Regions from separate parts of the Rhizobium ruizarguesonis genome, predicted to be linked through region 1. Evidence: predicted binding sites of a transcription regulator. Region 1 holds the regulator's gene; the other holds the start of a gene.
What was found. Region 1 encodes LexA, which represses DNA repair genes until DNA is damaged. Its sites were predicted from a motif close to TGTTCNNNNTGTGTTCNG; they were not measured.
Positions count from the first base shown of each region.

Region 2: J3P73_RS02445 (DNA recombination protein RmuC) is a predicted target of LexA. The motif match lies at 1,705-1,722, and genes of this name have one in related genera.

Region 1 covers NZ_CP071678.1:2,303,583-2,306,790, forward strand. The annotation lists gene J3P73_RS11480 (ComEC/Rec2 family competence protein) at 1-923, shown strand, start outside; gene lexA (transcriptional repressor LexA) at 904-1,623, opposite strand; gene J3P73_RS11490 (VOC family protein) at 1,823-2,719, shown strand; gene kdsA (3-deoxy-8-phosphooctulonate synthase) at 2,716-3,208, shown strand, end outside.
Region 2 covers NZ_CP071678.1:504,601-507,808, forward strand. The annotation lists gene J3P73_RS02440 (ribokinase) at 1-341, opposite strand, end outside; gene J3P73_RS02445 (DNA recombination protein RmuC) at 446-1,672, opposite strand; gene J3P73_RS02450 (globin-coupled sensor protein) at 1,877-3,208, shown strand, end outside.

The sequences.
Region 1 (3,208 bases):
CGATGCCGATCATCTCCTTCATCATCATGCCGGCCGGCCTGCTGGCGATGCTGCTCATGCCTTTCGGTCTGGACGTTTTGCCCTGGAAGGTCGTCGGATTCGGCCTCGATCTGGTGATCGCGGTCGCAAAGACCGTGTCCGGCTGGGGTGGCAATATCGACGTCGGCCGCTTGCCCGCCTGGTATTTCGCGGTCGCCGTCGCCGGCTTTCTGCTGTTGACGCTGCTCCGCACCCGGCTGCGCCATATCGGCACATCAATCATCGCGGTCGCAACACTCATCCTGTTGCTTCTGCCAGTTCCCCGGCCGCCGGATCTGGTAATTTCGGAGGATGGTGGTCTCGTCGCGGTCGTCGAGACGGCGGCCATGGCTTCCAACCGCGAAAGACCGCCGGATTTCATCTTCGACCAGTGGCAGAGAGCGCTGGTCCTGCCGACGCATCACCCGCCGAAGATGCTGGAGGGGCCTGCTATCCCGCCGGAGGGAGAAGACCGCCGCGTCAGGCTTTCCCGCGATCAGCAGAACGAAGCAAGGTCGGCGATGCGGGCGGCTGCAACGAGCGCTGACGCAAACCGCTTTTCTTGCGTCAAGAAGGCCTGGTGCACATCAAGGCTTGGCAATGGTCGCGTGGTTGCTGTCATCGACAATGCCGCCTATCTCGGTCCGGCCTGCGATGCGGCCGATATCGTCGTGACGTCGGTGCGCCTGCGCTTCAACAGCTGCCGCTCAGGTGCGACGCTCTTCACCGGTGAGACGCTGCGCAGGACCGGTTCCGTCGAATTACGCTTCGCCGATGCCGGCCTGGACGTCACAGCCGCATTCGATGATCTGTCGCGGCCATGGATGCGCCATCGCGCCTATGACTGGCGCAGCAACAGTTTTGCCGAATCCGGCCCGCCCAGTGTCAGTGATAGCGGCGAATGAGACCGACGAGTTTGCCTTGCACCTTGACGCGGTCCGGCCCGAAGATTCGGGTCTCGTAAGCCGGGTTGGCGGCTTCGAGCGCGATCGAGGCGCCCTTGCGGCGGAAGCGTTTGAGTGTTGCTTCCTCGTCGTCGACGAGAGCCACGACGATGTCACCGGGACTTGCGGTGCTGCCGTTGCGAATGATCACCGTGTCGCCGTCGAAGATGCCGGCGTCGATCATCGAATCGCCCTTGACCTCCAGCGCATAATGTTCACCGGAACCGAGCATGTCGGCCGGAACGACGATGTCGTGGGTATTGTTCTGGATCGCCGAGATCGGAACGCCGGCGGCGATACGGCCCATGACCGGCACGGAAACCGAGTTGCCGTTGTCGGCAACGGGTTTTGCGGCAGCGGGGGCGGCGACCGGCTGGGGCTTGCCGAGGCTGCCCTCGATGACGCTCGGCGAAAAGCCGCGCCGGGGCTGAATGCTGGGGCTGTAGGCCTCCGGAAGCTTGATGACCTCAAGCGCACGAGCACGGTTCGGTAGGCGGCGAATGAAGCCACGTTCCTCGAGCGCCGTGATCAGCCGGTGAATCCCGGACTTCGAGGCGAGGTCCAGCGCATCCTTCATTTCGTCGAAAGACGGCGGAACGCCGGATTCTTTCATGCGCTCGTGAATGAAAAGGAGAAGCTCCTGTTGTTTGCGCGTGAGCATCGACGTTGTGACCTCGTGATTGAAACAAATCCAGAACAGACACTATATGTTCCATATGTGTTCCGCAAGTAGCTAAATTTCCGTAAAACTTCGCGCCAACTCGTCGAGATTTTTATTTTCATTGGCCGGATTGGGACACAAGTCTTGCATTGAGGGTGGCGCTGTCGCAAATCTCTTGCCGTTTTGAGGAGGGATTATGATGAACACGCATTCCGCCAAACCGCATCCGCTGGATCATGTCGTGCTGCCCGTCGTCAATATTGATGTGGCGCGCGAAAGGATCGGCAAGCTCGGCTTCACCGTTGCCGCCGATGCGCGCCATCCCTTCGGAACGGAGAATGCCTGCGTCTTTTTTGCCGACAAGACCTATCTGGAGCCGCTCGGGATTGCGAGCGCCGAGGAGAGCGAGGCTTCTGCGCGGCAAGGCAATGTCTTCACCGCCCGCAACCGTGCCTTCCGCTTCCGCTGCGGCGAGGAAGGGCTTTCGGGGCTGGCTTTCGGCAGTGAGGATGCCAGCCTCGATCATCAGAACTTCGTCGGCGACGGATCGAGCGCTGGCGAAGTGCTGCAGTTCACCCGGCCGATGACGATGCCGGACGGTGCGCAGACGATTGCCGGCTTCAAACTGGCTTTCGCCGGCGACCTGCGCGCGCCTGACCTCTTCCTCTTCACCGTCGAGCGCGTCAATCCGCTGCCGGCCGACCGCGGCGCGCTGGAGACGCATGCCAATGGCGTCAGCGGCATAACCGAGATAGCGCTTTGCGCACCCGACGCCGCCGCCTTTGCTGCCTTCGTCGGCCTTGCCGTGGCGCAAGCGACAGTCGAGAAAACGAGTTTTGGCGTCAATATCGCAGCGTCGAACGCGAAAATCAGCCTGATGACGCAGGAAGGGCTGGAAGCCTATTTCGACATCGCCGTCTCATCCGGCGATCGCGGCCTGCGCGGCAGGGCAATCCTCTTTGCCGTCGCCGATCTTGCCGTGACAGAAGCGCATTTGGCTGCTAACGGGGTGACATACACGCGCAAGAACAATCGCATTGTGGTGAAGCCTGCGCCCGGGCAGGGCGCGCTCTTCGCCTTCGAGGAAACACGATGAGCACTGATACGAATTCAGAAGTCAGGATCGGCGAGGGCCAAGGCCAGGTCAGCTTTTCCAATACCGGCCGCCTGTCGCTGATTGCCGGCCCCTGCCAGATGGAGAGCCGCGACCACGCCTTCATGGTTGCCGGCACGCTGAAAGAGCTTTGTGAAAAGCTCGGCATCGGCCTCGTTTACAAGAGCTCCTTCGACAAGGCGAACCGGACCTCGCTCTCGGCTGAACGCGGTATCGGGATCGAAAAGGGCATGGAGGTCTTTGCCGACCTGAAGAAGGAATTCGGCTTTCCTGTCCTGACCGACGTTCATACCGCAGAGCAATGCGCGGAGGTGGCAAAGGTCGTCGACGTCCTGCAGATCCCGGCCTTCCTTTGCCGCCAGACCGACCTTCTCATCGCCGCCGCCAAGACCGGCCGCGTCGTCAATGTCAAGAAGGGCCAGTTCCTCGCTCCCTGGGATATGAAGAACGTCCTGAAGAAGCTCAATGCCA
Region 2 (3,208 bases), 1.8 Mb from region 1:
ACCTGGCCATTGGCGCCGGGAACGACGGCAATCATGTTCTCGCCATCGCCGCCGACAAGGATCAGCGCCGTGCCGGTGGGACCGTCGACATGGTTGATGAGGGAAAGGTCGGTGCCTACATCATCGAGCAGAGCCAGCGCCTCCGCAGCAAAGGCATCCTTGCCGACGGCGCCGGCCATATGCACGTAGCGGCCGGCGCGGCGCGCTGCCAGCGCCTGGTTGGCGCCCTTGCCGCCGGCGGCCGTGGCAAAGCCGTTGCCGGCCACCGTCTCGCCGGGCTTCGGCAGACGCTCGGTCGTGGCGATGAGATCCATGTTGATGGACCCGAAAACTGTGATCATGAATGTGTCCCGTCTTCTGGAGCATGATGCCGAAAAGTGTGATCGGTTTTCGGATGACATCATGCTCCTAGTGTTTCATGCGGGCGAGACACTGCCCGAAGCGATCACTCCTCGTCAACCACCCGGAGCTTCAGAAGACCGGTGCGGCTTTCCACCGATTTGGCCGGGGCCACGTCGTCGCGGGCGGGGGGTGCATCGCCGCTGCCCGCCTCGAATTCAAGCGCTTCGATCCTGGCGCCGCGCCTGGTGAGCTTGTCGGCTGACGTGACCACCATGTCGATATCCTTCTGCGCCATGGCGAAATGGCCCTGCAGTTTGCGCACCCGCTCGTCGAGGCGGCTAAGGTCGTCCATCAGGATCGCCACTTCACCCTGGATCAGATGCGCCTGGGCCCGCATGCGCTGATCCTTGAGCACGGCCTGGATGACCTGGATCGACAGCATCAGCAGCGACGGCGAGACGATGACGATACGCGCGCGATGCGCCTTCTGCACCACCGGTTCGAAATGCTCGTGGATCTCGGCGAAGATCGATTCGGACGGCACGAAGAGAAAGGCTGTATCCTGGGTTTCCCCCTGGATCAGATATTTCTCGGAAATGTCTCGAATATGGATTTCCATATCGCGGCGGAACTGCTGGCCGGCGATCTTGCCTGCCTCGGGGCTGCCGGCGTCGCGGATCGCGTTCCAGGCTTCGAGCGGAAATTTCGCGTCGATCACCAGCGGCGGCGCGCCGTTCGGCATACGAATCGTGCAGTCCGGCCGCGAACCGTTGGAGAGCGTCTGCTGGAAGGCGTAGGCGCCCATCGGCAGGCCGTCGGCGACGATCGTTTCCATCCTGGACTGGCCGAAGGCGCCGCGCGTCTGTTTGTTGGACAGAATGGCCTGCAGCCCGACGACATCCTTGGCGAGCGTCTGGATATTATTCTGCGCGGCATCGATGACCGCCAGCCGCTCCTGCAGCCGCTGCAGGTTCTCATGCGTCGATTTTGTCTGCTCGGTGATCGTCGAGCTGACGCGCTGCGACATGCCATCGAGGCGTTGGCTGATCGTCTGGTTGAGTTCGCTCTGTCGCGCGCCGAAGACCTCGGTCATGACAGCGATGCGGCCCTGCATCTCCGCCTGGATCTTCAAAAGCTCGGCCATGCGCGCTTCGTTTTCCTCAGCACGAAAGCTTGCCTCCTCCGCCTGCTCGCGGCGAAGGCCGGCGCCGCGCAGCAGAAGCACGATCACCAGCAGGGCGAGGGCGGCGAGAACGCCGCCGACAAGCGCCAGCATGGCCGGGCTGATCGAGGCAAGGGAAAGGGCGAGCGATTCGGAATGGATGGTCATGCGGCAAGCATAACAGAAGAAACGGCGATATATAGATCAAAACGTGAACGGAATGGACGACCCGCAATATCCTCGCACGCTATCGCTCTTCCGCGCTCGGGGAGAAGAAATCGCCGTCCGATTTAACGATTGCTCAACCATATTGGCCAAAACCTGCGGCGCAGAAATTCCTTCCCGCGCCGCGCGCCAAGTACAGAGATCTCCATGACCGCCCAGCAGACCGACAATGCCCTCAGGCAGCGCCTCGACTTCATCGAACTGGATGAGGCGGCGCGCAAGTCGATGCGGGATCTGCGCCCTGTCATATCAGAGCTGATCGGCGGCGCCCTTGATAAATTCTACGCCAAGATCGCCAAGACCCCCGCTGTCGCCGGCTTCTTCGCCGATAAGAACCATGTCGGCCATGCCAGGAAGCGCCAGCAGGATCATTGGGCCAATCTCGCCGGCGGCGCATTCGACGAGAGCTATGTCAACGGCGTGACCGCAGTCGGCCGCACCCACGCCCGCATCGGGCTGGAGCCGCGCTGGTATATTGGCGGTTACGCCATCGTCATGTCCGAGCTCGTCAAGGGCATCATGGAGAAGCAGTGGCCGTCGATCTTTGCGCGCCAGCAGGGCAAGGCATTGGCCGAGAAGCTGTCGGCCGTCATCAAGGCCGGCATGCTCGACATGGATTATTCCATCTCGGTCTATCTGGAGACGCTCGAAGCCAAGCGTCGCGCCCTGGAAGAAGAGCGCGCCCAGGCCGAATCCGACCAGGCGATCGCGCTGGAGCAGCTGCGCCGCGGTCTGGAAGCGCTGTCGAAAGGCGATCTCGAAGCCACCCTGCCGTCCGACCTACCGGGCAATTTTAGGCACATGGCCGAGGATTACAACCGCGCCGTCAGGGCGCTAAGCCAGTCCTTCGCCTCCGTACGCGAGACCTCGGGCCATATCATGAGCGGCGCCGACGTTATATCCAATGCGACCAACGATCTGGCGCTGCGCACCGCCCAGCAGGCGGCAGGCGTCGAGGAGAGCTCGGCCGCCCTGCAGCAGCTGTCCGTCAGCGTCGGCCAGACGGCCGCCAATGCCGAGAAGGCTTCGGCCGCCGTGCGCGAGACGCAAGAGAAGGCGAAGAACTCCGGCGAACTCGTCACCAGCGCCGTTTCGGCGATGGCCGGCATCGAGAAATCCTCGACCGGGATCTCCAAGATCATCGGCGTTATCGACGAGATCGCCTTCCAGACCAACCTGCTGGCGCTGAACGCCGGTGTCGAGGCGGCACGCGCCGGTGATGCCGGCAAGGGTTTTGCCGTTGTCGCCCAGGAAGTCCGCCAGCTCGCCCAGCGCACCGCGGAAGCGGCCAAGGAGATCAAGAACCTGATCTCTCAGAGTTCGACCCAGGTCAATCAGGGCGTCGGCATCGTCTCCAGCACCGGTGAGGCGCTGAACGATATGATCAGCCGCATCGATATCATCAACCGTTTCGTCGCCGATATCGCCGCCGCCGCGCGCGATCAGGCGACCGGCGTCAACGAGGTCAGCCTCGCCGTC